DNA from 2 places in the Fenollaria sp. C0166D3 genome. Region 2 is predicted to be linked to the other one. Evidence: predicted binding sites of a transcription regulator. Region 2 holds the regulator's gene; the other holds the start of a gene.
What was found. Region 2 encodes NrdR, which represses ribonucleotide reductase genes. Its sites were predicted from a motif close to CACNANATNTNGTG; they were not measured.
Positions count from the first base shown of each region.

Region 1: a site for NrdR is predicted at 5,102-5,115, ahead of nrdD (anaerobic ribonucleoside-triphosphate reductase). Genes of this name have one in related genera too.

Region 1 covers NZ_JBWPVU010000004.1:90,257-97,725, forward strand. The annotation lists gene AC1EJ0_RS04010 (DUF7010 family protein) at 219-752, opposite strand; gene rpsR (30S ribosomal protein S18) at 1,238-1,462, opposite strand; gene AC1EJ0_RS04020 (single-stranded DNA-binding protein) at 1,480-1,935, opposite strand; gene rpsF (30S ribosomal protein S6) at 1,947-2,237, opposite strand; gene nrdG (anaerobic ribonucleoside-triphosphate reductase activating protein) at 2,421-2,930, opposite strand; gene nrdD (anaerobic ribonucleoside-triphosphate reductase) at 2,930-5,050, opposite strand; gene AC1EJ0_RS04040 (LCP family protein) at 5,683-6,690, opposite strand; gene AC1EJ0_RS04045 (LTA synthase family protein) at 6,864-7,469, opposite strand, start outside.
Region 2 covers NZ_JBWPVU010000007.1:96,950-104,418, reverse strand. The annotation lists gene AC1EJ0_RS06255 (cell division protein FtsQ/DivIB) at 1-448, shown strand, start outside; gene AC1EJ0_RS06250 (DUF881 domain-containing protein) at 449-1,171, shown strand; gene AC1EJ0_RS06245 (DUF881 domain-containing protein) at 1,168-1,890, shown strand; gene AC1EJ0_RS06240 (small basic family protein) at 1,887-2,219, shown strand; gene ftsZ (cell division protein FtsZ) at 2,287-3,372, shown strand; gene nrdR (transcriptional regulator NrdR) at 3,375-3,836, shown strand; gene AC1EJ0_RS06225 (hypothetical protein) at 3,942-5,414, opposite strand; gene AC1EJ0_RS06220 (SHOCT-like domain-containing protein) at 5,561-6,685, opposite strand; gene AC1EJ0_RS06215 (DUF2089 domain-containing protein) at 6,687-7,052, opposite strand; gene AC1EJ0_RS06210 (replication-associated recombination protein A) at 7,221-7,469, shown strand, end outside.

The DNA.
Region 1 (7,469 bases), on a different contig from region 2:
CCCTTCCACGATGCCGTTTTAGACGAAGTGCATCAAAAAGCGACTGAACCTATATCAATCGCTAGCTGTCTTATATATTTAATTGTTTTAAGTGGTACTTCTTATCCTTACCATTTTAAACTCCTAATTTTGAGTATAAAAAAAGACGATAGAGTTTAATTATCTATCATCTCTTTCATTTCTATTTAATTATTTAGCTCGACAAACTGGGATTTGTTTTAGTTATCTCCCATTTTCTTTAATTCCATATGTAATACACAAGCAAATACTATCTCAATAATACATGCCGCAACAGCAACCGTTGTGCCGTTAAATGCACATCCTAAAATCAAAGAAATCATCGGAATGGAAATTGCAGCAACTGTATATCCCTTTGATTGATACAACCATGAATAGGGAAATAAATGTGCTCCAAACACCATAGCGTATACCATAATCATCTTTTCCGGAACCGCACTAAACACCCACATAACGATTAATAAATAAACCATTTGATTTAAGGTGAAAATGAAGCCTAATTGTCCAAGTGGATTTTGTTTTGAAAAGATATCCACCTTTATAAGTTTACCAATGAGCCAAGACAGCGGTAATAATGGGCATGAACAGCAAAACACCAATAAATTTTTCATATTCATATTGATATCTAAAATTGACACAAGTACTATCAGAAGCCATATAATCACCGATGCCATGATAAATGGTAATCCTTTTTTCTGCTGAATTGCAATTTCTTTTCTTAATTTATCAATCATTTTCGTCTCCACAACTTCTAATTTATCTAGTTATATTATATCACATAGTCCCTCGCCTGTCTAGACTCTTGCAGTAAATACTACAATCTTGTTATCACTTTTTACTAATATATATATTGTATGCCCATGCAATTATAAATAAAAGGAATTTCTTGATTCTTAATAAATTTGTAATAAAGCGTTAAAAAAGCTCTCACTAAAGTGAAAGCCTTTAATAATATTTATTCAATAAATACCAAAAATTTCTTTATTTTGCTATACAGCAATTTTAGCACAAAAGTGCGCAAAAAATTTCGCCTGATTTTTTAGATTAAAGAAGAACCCCACCCTTCCACGATGCTTCGCATCGGGCGGGTACCCGGGAACCTTGGTGCTTCGCACTACGCTGGATTATGCGAAGTGCATTTAAAAAAGACTTTCACTTCTATGAAAGTCTTTAAAAATTTATTTATTTCGCTATACCGCAATTTTAGCACGTAAACGTACTAATCTTGAGTGTAAGGAAGTAACGCCACTTGTCTTGCTCTCTTAATAGCTTTTGTGATTTCTCTTTGGTGTTTAGCGCAAGTGCCTGTTATTCTTCTTGGTAAGATTTTACCCTTTTCTGTGATGTATTTTCTTAGTTTTGCTACATCTTTATAGTCGATGTGTTCATTCTTTTCTTGGCAGAAAGCACATACTTTTTTTCTAGGTCTGAATCTTCTTTGCATTATATTCCCTCCTTTAATTAAAATGGAATATCCCTATTGCTTCCAGGAGCAAAGCCGTCGTCAATGTTTGAAAAATCTTCGTCTGAATTGAAGTAATCTTCATGTGATTGATTTGGAGCTTGTGATGTGATGTTCTTTCTTTCTAGGAACTCTACGGATGAAGCTATGACTTCTGTTACGTACCTTTTTGTACCGTCTTTAGCTTCATATGTTCTAGATTGAATACGACCTGTTACTCCAACCATGTTGCCCTTTGAAACATAATTACTGATATTCTCTGCAGTTCTTCCCCAAGCTACGATGGAAATAAAGTCTGCTGTTGGCATGCCCTTTGCTTCCATTTCTTCTCTTTTTTCTCTAGATAGGCCCTTATCAACAGCTATAGTAAATGTGATAACTGCTTGATTTGTGTTAGGTGTGTATCTAAGCTCAGGATCTCTTGTTAATCTTCCGATTAAACTACATACGTTCATCTCTTCACCTCTTATTTATCTTCGTCTGTTACTATCATGTGACGTAGTAAAACGTCAGTGATTCTTGCTACTCTAGTAAGTTCTAGAATAGTGTCTTCTTCTGCTTCAAAGTTCATTAAGAAGTAGTAGCCTTCTGTTTTAAATTTGATTTGGTATGCTAATTTTCTTAGGCCCCAATCATCAGTGTTAGTTACTTTACCTTCTTCAGCTTCGATTATTGATTTTACCCTATCAAGGAATTTATTTCTAGCTTCCTCACTTGTTTCAGGATAAAAAACATACATTGCTTCATATTTTTTCATCTTTCCACCTCCTTTTGGACTTATGGCTCTTTAATAAATAAAGAGCAAGGTTACCTTGTAAGTATACAATAAATTCCCCTCTTTGTCAAGAATTTTTTATAAAAATAAATTTCTATCTATCTATTCTATGTTAATGGATTTGCCACCTTGTAAAATTAGGCGTAAAAAAAGAAGACTGAATAATCAATCTTCTTTCATATATTTATCCATGAGTAAAATTTTACCTATCTCAAGCGTCCTCTTCATATCGATGATCCTTTGATTAGAGGAGCCTCTGAACTTTAGCTTCAAGTCCTTTAAGTCTTCTACAAAGCGTCCGTCAACCAAAACATCTATGTTCTTCAAGACGTCCATAGCCCCGTCTTTTTGAACTAGCTCTTCAAATGTGTAGCCGGAGTAGACCCAAATGTCTTTCTCAGACCTCTCTCTCACGTTTTTGATAAGATCATTAAGTCCATCAAGATTATCGAAGGGCTCTCCTCCTAAAACCGATAGGCCGCGAATATTGTCATCGTTTAAACAGTCCATAAGCTCAGCAAAGGCCTTTCCATCAAAGACTTTGCCAAAGTTAAAGTTTTGGTACTCTTTATTGAAACAGTTTTTGCAATTCAAGGTGCAGCCCGTTAAGAATATAGTCGTTCTAACGCCTGGGCCGTTCGCTATGTCATATTTCCTAATTTGCGCGTAATTCATTATATGTGAAGTACCCTTTGCTTTATCTCCTTAGTTTTTCCTTCATTCCAGAAGTTTTCGCCAAGGTAGCCGCATGTCCTTCTTGTAACATTCATCTTAGCTTGGTCTTTGTTATGACATTGTGGGCATTCCCATTCGTTATGATCATTGATAATGATTTCACCGTCATAGCCGCAAACGTGGCAATAGTCGGATTTTGTATTGAATTCTGCATATTGAATATTGTCATAAATGTAATCAACTATAGTTTCAAGCGCTTCTAAGTTATGGCCCATGTTAGGTATTTCAGCGTAACTGATGCATCCGCCCTTTGAAAGTGCTTGGAATTGAGCTTCAAACTTGAACTTGTCAAATACAGATATATGCTCCCTAACATCAACATGGAAAGAGTTTGTGTAATAACCCTTGTCAGTAACGTTTTTGATCTCGCCAAATCTTTCAAGGTCCTTCTTTGCAAATCTATAGCAAAGGCTTTCAGCAGGAGTGCCATAAAGCGCATAGCCAAGGCCATCTTCCTTCTTCCAAGCTTGTAATTTTTCATTCATTTTTCTCATTACTTTAAGAGCAAAATCAGTTGCGTGCTCATCAGTATGAGGAGTGTGGCGAACTAGGTAAGTCGCTTCATATAGACCGATGTAGCCTAAAGTTACTGTGGCATAACCATTCTCAAGAAGTGGTCTGATTGGCTCGTGCTCGTTAAGTCTAGCGATAGCGCCGTGTCTCCAGTGAATTGGAGATGAATCGCTTGTAACGTTCTTTAAGATATCGTATCTAAGTAGACAAGCCTTTCTGCATAGGTCAAGTCTCTTGTCAAGAATTTCGAAGAATTTCTCTTCGTCGCCGCCGCTAACGATAGCTATTTGCGGTAAGTTTAGAGAAACAACTCCCATGTTGAATCTACCGTCAAACTTGTAGTTGCCGTCCTTATCCTTCCATGGCGATAGAAAGGCTCTGCAGCCCATAGGCGCAAAAACATTTCCTTCGTAATTTTCTCTCATCTTTTTAGCAGAGATATAGTCAGGGTACATCCTCTTAGCAGTACATTTGATAGCAGTTTGAGTTAAGTAGTAGTACTTCGAGTCCTTGTGAACGTTATTTTCATCAAGAACATAAACAAGCTTTGGAAAAGCTGGAGTCACATAAACACCGCATTCGTTCTTGATACCTTGAATTCTTTGCTTTAAGATCTCTTCGATGATCATCGCAAGCTCATCCGCGTACTCAAAATCATCTTCCATGTGCATGAATAGAGTAACGAAAGGCGCTTGACCATTCGAAGTCATAAGTGTATTTATTTGATATTGTATAGTTTGTATGCCGCTTTCAAGATCCCTTTGAGTAAGTTTTCTTGCTAATTCGTCTTGCTTTGCCTCGTCATCAAACATTTCCTTAGCAAGCTTCAAATTCTTTTCGTAGCTGCGTCTTAAGTACTTCGCAAGACATTTTATGTCAATGGATTGGCCACCATATTGGTTTGATGCGATTTGTGCAATGATTTGAGTCATGACATTGCAGGCAACTTGGAACGATCTTGGGCTTTCAATCAATTTACCATTAACCACAGTGCCGTTGTCAAGCATGTCTTTCATATTAACTAGGCAGCAGTTAAACATAGGTTGAATGATGTAGTCCATATCATGCAAATGGATGGAGCCTTCGTCGTGCGCTTGAAGAAGGTCATCGTCAATCATTAGCCTTCTAGCAATGTCCTTAGATACTTCACCAGCAATCAAATCTCTTTGAGTAGATGCGATGTGAGCGTTTTTATTAGAGTTTTCCTTCATTAAGTCGCTGTTTTTTCTGTCAAGAAGACCGATAATGCTCTCGTCAGTAGTATTAATCTTTCTTTTGAAAGCTTGAACAGCCTTGTAGTTTTCATAGCTTCTGGCAGTAGCCGGATTTTTGTTCTCGATAAGCTTGTAGTAAACCTTGTCTTCGATATCATAAATCGAAAGAGGTCTTTCAGCTACAACAGCTTCCCTCTTGATCTCGTCAGCTATCTTTTCAGCAAGACCTTCTTCATATACCCCTGTTGAAGAATTCATCGCCTTTTTAATAGCTACAACAATTTTAGATTCGTCAAATGGCACTTTTTCGCCGCTTCTCTTGAATATATACATCTCATACCTCCACAATATTTTGATTGCTTCTCCTCTTTGCAAATATTATTATACTACATATAGTGGCGATTAGCAATAGGAAATTATAAATAAATTGTTAAGATTTCTTCATATATTTTCGTAAGTTAAATAACTGTATCATTATGCGATATGGATAAAAAAGCGTAATTGACTGACGAAGCAAGCGTAATGTATATGTCATGCCTAAGCATTGCACATCGAAAATTGTTTTCCTTCACTTGCTGGTCTACATAAATTGTTAATTTCTAAGCTTACTCACCTGTGGTCTCATATTCGTTCGCTTCGCTCAGCTAGATGAGCCCACGGGCGGCTCGTTGCGCAAAGAAATTAATGCAATTTATTCCGAATGCTGCGCTCGTGAAAATCAATTTTCTCACTACTAGTTTAATATCCCACTTGAATGAAAAATCATATACAAGCATAAAAAAAGAAGGCAATTGCCTTCTTTAAAATATACATTTTAATAAACATAGAGTCTGCACAAACAAATTTTGCAGAGCGATTTGATGAGATTGGCGTTGTACAGAATTTTTTGGAGTGAGGTGTGCTAAACGCACTCCGCAGCGACAAAATAATTCGAAACTAGCCAAGATCGCAAATCGAATGCGAAATTATTTGAAGCGATAATCTCCAAACCAAGGATACACCTTCTCCTCAATCTCCTTCTTCGGTATTACCAATGCGCTTAGTCCGTGTACGCTGCCTGGTTTACCTATTAGTGAAGCTGTTTCCATCTTATCTGCGTGAACTCTACCTATACCAACTTGTAGTATGGATGTAGCGATGGTGCCTCCTGGGATGTTTGTCTTAACGTTTTTATTGATTGTGTTCCAAATTGATCCAATCTTCAATATATTTTCGGGTCTCAATACTTTTTTAGCAAGTTCCTTCATAAAATCTTGTTGTGTCCTTTGTCTACCATAGTCAGCAACTCCGTAATTGGAATCAGTATAACCTTTTCTAAATCTAAGTAGACCTATAACATTATCCTTAGTAATTGTTTGCTTACCTTTTTTAATATTGATGTGCAGTTCGTTTCCTTTTGTTGTGTCGTGGTAGTTCATATCGATTGGCACGTCAAATTCTACGCCGCCAACTATGTCCACTAGGTCTTCTACTGCCTTGTAGTCAACTCTTACGTAGTAGCGCACATCAAGCTTTAGCCAGTCTCTAACAGTCTTTAGAGATAGCGCTGGTCCGCCATATGAGTGGGCGTGTGTAAGTTTGTCATCTGCACCTTTAATCTTTACTATACTATCACGAGGAAGGCTTAGCATCTTGATTGAGCCGTCGTCAAAGTTTACTTTGCAAAGCATCATTGTGTCTGATCTTTGTCCCCTCATCTCTTTTTGACCGGCATCTCTCTTATCTATACCCATGAGCAAGAAACAAAGCTCATTACCGTGCTCTTCCTTCAAAACCTTTTGGTCGTCTGGGAATATCGGGTTTAGCTCCTCTTCCGTTTCTTCCTCTTCTTGAGCCTCTTCCTCAACTTGATTTTCTTCTATATTATCATTACCTTTTAATTCGCCGTTATTGATCCTCTTTTGCGCCCTGTAAAACACAAAGCCAAAGGCTAGAAACGCGACTATAAAAGATATTACAAATTTCTTTTTCATAATCAAACTCCTTTTACTTCTCATATTATAATACAAGGCGCGATATTTTTCAATAGAGTTCATAAATTTGTTACTATTTTGTTAATTCCTTTTTATCTTTGAGAATGGCTTCGCTGCCACTCTAATTAATTTTACACGTTTTATTCACTCTCTTTAAGGCAATATGCCTATGATCATCTAGTACTTTTATCTTCTTCGGAAGTTTTTTCTACTAAATCCAAAAGTTTGTTCGTAGTGGCAAGACCATATCCATAGTTTGTGGTGATGACTGCTCTCTTAGAAAGCTCTTTCGCCTCAGCTATAGGGAGGTCCTTACGAGTTTTGCGGTCGATGTAGCGGCCGTGGTCAAAAATTCTGTCTCTCGGATAGACAAAAAGCGTATCGTCTGTGATGAAGCTGCCTTTGTCAAGATGGGTTAGCGGAAAAACGATGTTGTCCTTGCTTGCTTCGTCATCAAGTAGGTCGACGCCCATGTTAGGGTACTTTGTCTTGTCCCAATCAAGTAAATTAATAAGTGTCGCGTATAAATCTAGCTGGCTGCCTATATTGTGCCTTTGCGCGTTTTCTTTGTAGCCGGGAACTCTGATTACTAGCGGTATGTTCATCATTTCATCGTAGTCAAGCTCCTTGCCGAGCCATTTCTTAATCGATTCTTGTCGCTCGGCATTTTTAACTGTCATCGCATGATGGTCACCATAAATCACTATGACCGTGTCGTCTAAAAGACCTAGCTCATCCAAATCTTTGAAGAAGCTCTCTATGGCTTCGTCGGTGTATCT
Region 2 (7,469 bases):
TGAAATTAAGGAAAGATTAATCGCGGCAGAATTTTTTAGCGACTCAAAATACATTTACATAGACGAGAAAGGCACTGTCCTCGAGAACAGCAGTTCATATAAGGAAGGCTACCCGCTTATAAAGAATTTTGACAAGACTCATCTTGAACAAGGCGAAAATTTTTACAATACTGAGGTTGGTGCTTCACTTGAAGAGCTAATAACTGAGATAAGCGCGAATAATTTAGTGAAAGAAATCAAGACTATAGAGAAGAATCAGGACTTAGAAGTTTCTCTAAACTATAGGAGCGGCCTTGTCGTTCAGCTTGGTGAGCTTAAGGACGTTAGATACAAGATGAAGGTCTTAAATGCGACCATGACTAAGCTTAAGGAAAAAGGACAAGTACCTAGGATGATTATGTTTAATAAGGGCAAGGCGCCTGTTGTAGTTTTAGATACGGGTGAATAGATGAAAATTGATAAGAAAAAAATATTGCTATTCATAGCTAGTGTAATTATAGGTCTTTCGATAACGATGCAGCTTAAAACAGTGAAGAAAACTGTTGGCAACCCTCTAAATGTAAAGAGGGGGCAAGAGCTTGCTCAAAGAGTAAAATCATTAGAAGAAGAGAGAGACGGCTTATTGCAAAGGCTTGATGAGACAGAAGAAAAGCTTAGAGAGTATGAAAAACCTGGCTCGAGCAATAATGAGATAGCAAAAAAATTATACGAAGAAACTGAAAAATATAAGATGATAGCTGGCTACACAGATCTAAAGGGCAAGGGCATCATACTAACTATAGATGAACCAAAACTTGCCGATGGCGAAGTGAGCTTTGGCATACAAAACGATATAGATCTAATTCTTAGCGCCATTAGCGTTTTAAATAGCGCTGGAGCTGAGGCTATATCTATAAATGAAGAGAGATACACATCATTTACTGAGATAGTAAGTGCAGGTAAACATATAGAAGTTGGCGGAGTAAGTACATCTGCGCCCATAGTTATAAAGGCTATAGGCGACGCTGACACAATGCAATCGGCTATTGAGTTTAAAGGCGGAATTAAAGATGAGCTGCAAAACTATAACTACCAAGTCATTTTAACTGTAAGAGACGATATACTTATACCGAGATACAAAAAGAGCATCGACTTTCTATACGCAAAGCCTGCTAATGACGTGCAAGAATGAAGCATAAGATTAAACGCGTTGTGCTTGTTATAATTTATATACTTGTAGGAATTTTCCTTGGCTTATACTTAAAGACAGACAGAGAATTCTACGAGCCTTTAAGCATAAACAAGATGAAAGAGACAAGCATCAAGGTAAAGAATTTAAAAGCAGAAATCAAGAGCATTAATGAAGAGCTCGACAAGCAAGAGAAAAAGCTTGAGACTTTGGATAATCTAGTCAAGAACGATAGTGATTTTTTAGCATTTTTAAATGAAGAAAAATTATTTTATCAGATGATATCAGGAGACGTTGATCTTGAAGGCCCAGGCATAGTACTTACCATAAGTGAGGAAGCTGTCGATAGGCCGGTCAAGAGGACTGACGTGGTTCACGATAGCGACTTACTAAGGATAATTAACGACTTAAGGGATTCAGGCGCCGAAGCCATCAGCATAAACGATTTAAGAGTTTATTCAAGGACTGGCGTTAAGTGCAATGGACCAGTTGTTAGGCTCAACGGAAGAACTAAGGGAGCGCCATTTGTAATAAAGGCGATAGGCAACAGTGACAAGCTTTATTCAGCGATTAAGTCACCGGGTACTTTTGCTAGTATCTTAGAGACCATAAACCCAATTAAGCTTGATATAGAGCAAAGTGAAAATGTTCTTGTTAAGAAAAAGATAGACGAGGACAAGATTATATATTCAGAAAAATTGACGGGAGAGGATAAAAAATGATTATTGCACTCATTGGTATAATAATCGGAATAATAATCGGCTATGTACTGCCATATAGTTACAATCCATATTATTCCTTGTATATATCCATGGCGCTACTAGCTGCGATTGACTCAGTTTTTGGTGGTATTAACGCACACATGGACAACAATTTTAACAATAAGCTTTTTTTATCGGGTCTTATTGGTAACTCCTTAATCGCGGCGCTGCTTACTTGGCTAGGCGATATTCTTAGCATACCTTTATATTATGCGGCGATTTTCGTCTTCGGAGGAAGAATTTTTAACAATTTTGCGACAATTAGAAGAAAAATACTAAACAAAATGTAGATTTTGTGGTAGAATATAAGTAATAGAGTAAATAATTAAATACTTAGTATAAAAGGAGGATTCGTAAATGATTGATTTTGATGTAGAAATTGACCAATTTGCCAAAATTAAAGTTATAGGTGTTGGCGGAGCAGGTAACAACGCCGTTAACAGAATGGTTGATGCAGGCGTAAAGGGTGTTGAATTTATTGCAGTTAACACAGATAGACAAGCACTTGCATCATCAAAGGCACAAAACAAAATTCAAATAGGAGATAAGGTTACAAAAGGTTTAGGCGCTGGAGCTAACCCAGAAGTTGGTTCACAAGCAGCTCTTGAAGATAAAGAAGGCATCACTGAAATGCTTAAAGGCACTGACATGGTATTTATCACAGCCGGTATGGGCGGTGGAACAGGTACTGGTGCTGCACCTATCATTGCGCAATTAGCAAAGGAACAAGGCATACTAACTGTAGGCGTTGTAACTAGACCATTTGGCTTTGAAGGTATGAAGAGAGCTAAGAATGCATCTCAAGGAATTAGCCAATTACTTGAAGTAGTTGATACTCTAGTAACTATTCCGAACGACAGACTTCTTCAAATAGCTGACAAGAAAACATCATTAAAAGATGCTTTCATTATGGCTGACGAAGTACTTAAACAAGGTATACAAGGTATATCTGATCTAATCAGTGTACCGAACCTAATCAACCTAGACTTTGCTGACGTTAAGACTATCATGGAACAAAAGGGTATTGCTCACATGGGTATAGGCTTTGCTCAAGGAGACAACAGAGCTACTGACGCAGCGAAACTTGCTATCAAGTCACCACTACTTGAAACATCCATAGAAGGATCTAAGTCCGTTCTATTAAATATCACAGGTGGTACAGACCTTGGTATGTTCGAAGTAAATGAAGCCGCAGACTTAATCAGACAATCAGTTGCTGACGATGCAAACATCATCTTCGGTGCTGGTATCGATGAAAGCCTTGGCGATTCTATCAAGATAACTGTTATCGCTACAGAATTTGAAGATGGATCTAAACCTGCTAAAAAAGATTCAAATAAGGATTCTGATGTAGAAGAAGAAAAGTACGAAGAAAAGAGAAGTGAACCTACTTCAAGCTTCGACGATTCTTTATTAGTACCTGATTTTTTAAAGAATAATTAATTATGAAGTGTCCTTTTTGTTCTTACGAAGATTCAAAAGTACTAGATTCAAGACCTACTAATGAGGGTACTGCGATTAGGAGACGTAGAGAGTGTCTTCGCTGTAAAAAAAGATTTACAACATATGAAAAAATTGAAGAAACACCTTTAATAGTTGTCAAGAAAAACGGAGACAGAGAGACATTTGACAGAAGTAAGATATTAAAGGGCGTAATCAAATCTTGCGAGAAAAGACCTGTTAGCCTAAGTCAAATTGAAGGCTTGGCAGATAGTGTCGAAGAAAAGCTTATGAGCACGATGAAGAAAGAAGTTTCATCTACCGAAGTAGGCGAACTTATTATGCAAGGCCTTAAGGAGATAGACCAAGTAGCTTATGTAAGATTTGCTTCAGTATACAGAGAGTTTAAAGATACTCAATCATTTATGAAAGAGCTCCAAAAGATAATAGACGAACAAAACAATTAGTATAAGAAATGCCTTTCTTGTTTTACAGGAAAGGCATTTTTGTGATTTATTCAATACGATTAATATATAGAGGCTAGTCTTTATTTGACTAGCCTCTTTGTATCATTATTTCTTTTTGCTTACTTGTTTTTTATAAACATTGTCATACCACGCTTGCTTTGAAACTATTAATGTCTCTAAAGAAGCATTCTTGCTCTTATAAAGCTTTTCGTGAAGTGCTTGACAATCTCTCAAGTCATTTAATGTTAAATCTGGATAATCTTTAAGGCCATAAGTACCATTAACAAAGATGGCGTATTCAAGATCGCCGTTCTTTTTAATCCAGCTATTGCAAGTCGCTTCAACGCCATTTAGCATCTTCTTTATAAACTCAGTATTTACAGGCTTTTCTTTAAGAAGGTCTTCGTACATAAGAGCCTTTAAGCCCATTAGGTGATGGTTTAGTGAAGAGTGCGTCATGCCGATGTAGTACTCAGCGCCGTAGTCCATAACTAGGCAGGCATCTTCTTTATAAGGAATTTTGATTGCGTTTTGATTAGCGTATTTTTTGTAATAAGTCAAGACCTTATCGGCAAGCTCTAAATATTTTTCATCTTGAAACTTTTCATACATTCTTAAGCAGATGTAGGCGTAATCAAGATTCCACCTTGTATCGAAGTAGCCTTTCTCAATGTTGTAGTCAGCCTTTAGCCACTCACTTCTATATGGAATAGGATAGTAGCCTTCGTCATTAAGCTTCTTCGCTGTATCGTCTATAAGCTTTGCTGTCATTACTTGTGAAAATTTGCTGTCAATCGTATCTAGGTGAGTGTTTGCAATATATATAGCGCCTTGCAAAAAGAAGTAGCTCTCCTTATATGGCACCGAGCGCGGATTCATTTGATAGTAGTAGCCATCAGGAATGATACAGTGCTTATCAAGTCTGTACTTCATGTCGACAAGTTTAAACGCTTCTTGCGTTTGGAATGGTTTTTCATCCATGCTCGCGTAGCAAATGCTGTATTTAATGTCTTTATTCGTGTCTTTGATATCTTTTAGTCTTAATTTTATCTTTAGTTTTGTCTTGTCATAAGTAATTTCGCTCTCAATGTTCACCTTGTCAATAATATTGTCTTGAACATCTTTGTAAGCGTTGATGGCTGTGATCACGTAGTATTTTTCGCCGCTATGCAAAATGACTATGTTTGGATTTTTAATATTGAATTCTTTTTTCTCTATGCTAATAATTTTCGCAGCCTCATCAATGTATTCGCAGCTCGCATCTTTCATTTTTATAGGAAAATCAATATCTAAACTGTCCTTGCCATCAAAACTTCCCGTGATAAACTTAAGCTTGGCGCCTTTAAACTCAAAGCCATCTTCCTTAGCTTCCTCAGCTTCTTTGCCTTTTTCATCTTCTTTATTTTCTTTCGTTTCCTCAGCTTCTTTAGTCTCCGTAGTTTCCTCAGTTTTTTCAGTTTCCTTAGCAGCTTCCTCGGCATAAGCTGTATTTTTTGTGCTTAACACGAGTAAAAATACACTCAGCGTTATTAGCAAGACAAATATATTAAATTTTATTTTTATTTTATTTATTTTCATTACTTTCTCCTATAATTATAGTTTCTTAACTCTTAGCACTATAATTATACATTAAAAGACTTCGATTTACAAGAAATTTAACAGCTTTGTAAAGAAAAAAATCCTGGTCACATAAGTGATCAGGATTTGTGATGGGAATATTAGACTTATTCGATGATGATAGGTCCATTGCTTGTCTTTATATCACCGAATAGAGTAAGGTCTGAATCGTTATTAAGTACTGCTGTACTTAATTCGTCACCGTCTTCATCAAGCTTAAATCTGCTGTCGTCGAAGATGGCTGGGCATGTGTATTTACTTAGACCTCTTAGATTAAACTTGACATTTCTGCTAACGCTTTCTAATTCAACTGTGACAGGTCCATTACTATTAGTTATAATAATGTTTTCAGCGCAGTTGAAGACGTCTTTAACATCAACATAAGCGTTTGTTGTGTGAGCTTCTAGATTAACAAATGGTGTGTTATGCATAGTTATTTCAGCGTTTGTTGTATTTATAAGAAGGTCAGTGAACTTCGCGTCCTTTATCTTAACTGAATCGTTAGTAGTTTTAAGTTCTGATTTGCCAATGATTGAGTCTTCAATCTTGATCTTGTCATTGCTTGTTGTTAAGTATAGCTCGTCACAATTGACTGAGTCAAGAATTATCTTGTCATTGCTTGTCTTAACATCAACTTTAGCAAAGTTTAAAGCAGGTACTAAAACCTTTAGGCTAACTGCAAAATCTTTTTTAGTAAAACTTTCGTAGTTTGGCTCGATAAGTATTTCTTTATCATCGATAAAGCAGTTTATGAACTCATAATCGCCAGGAATAGTTTTTTTATCTGTGTAATAGATTTTGCCAAAGATTTCAATTTGATCTGAGCTCGATGGAAGTATCTCTACTTTTTCATTAGTATTATTTATTATTAAATCATATTTTTTATTCTTGTCTACATCAAGTTTAAGTGTTGCGAACTTTTTGTTTTTGAATCTATCATCAAAGCTGTAGCTTGCGTATATATGGCCGTCTCTCATGCCTTTCTCAGCAGTTTCTAATGACTTACTAACTATCTTGTTAACAAAGTTTGAGATTTTGTTAGCAAACTTATCTGACGCGTCAAAGACGTCAAAGTCGTCGCCTTCAATATGGATTTCATTTCTCTTTTTATTTGGCTTATAAGTTTTTTCGCCTTTCTTTTCACCAACAGCGTTAAGAAGTTTTAGCGCCTCTTCTTCATCAATCTTGCCGTCCTTTAACATTTTAAGGATCATAATTTTTTCTTCAGACATTTTAAACCTCCTTTAGTTCTAAAAGCATTTTTTCTGCTTCACTACTTGTTATTGTACCGCTATTTAAGAGCTCAAGTATTTCTTTTTCGCTAGTTGAACTCTTTTGATCAGAGATAATCTCGTTGATTTGATCAAGCTTTTTAATTACAGTGGGGTAGGATATACCCAAAGCTCTTTCAATCTCTTTAATATTGCCTCTTTTTAATAGAAAAGTCTTAATAAAGTCAATCTGCTCGCTATTAAGCTTGTAGAATGAGTTATTCTCGAATCTTCCTTCTATAGTCGTGTTGCAATTGTCGCAAACTAACCTTTCTATGTATAGTTTTGAACCGCAAACAGGACATTCATTTAATGCTTTATTAATCATAGCGTCCTCCTTTATTAAGATTATACATCTATTAATTAAATATGTCAATATATTTTTGAAAATATTTTAAATATATTTATTTTTTAATTAAATTTATTAATATTAAAATAATAAAAATTAATGTTGGACATCTTGCAGCTTATTTGATATAATAAAAAAGGTGAGAAAATGAATTTGTTTGACATGGAAAGAGAAAAAAATTTAAAATTATCTCAAAATTTAGCTGAACGCTTTAGACCAAAGAGCCTCGATGACTACATTGGTCAAGAGAAGGTACTTAATAAGAACTCTTTTCTATACAAGGCGATCAAGGCCGACAGACTTCCTTCGCTTATACTATATGGCCCAGCAGGCACTGGTAAGACTTCACTTGCAAACGTTATTGCTAACACTAGTAAGTCGAATTTCATAAAGATT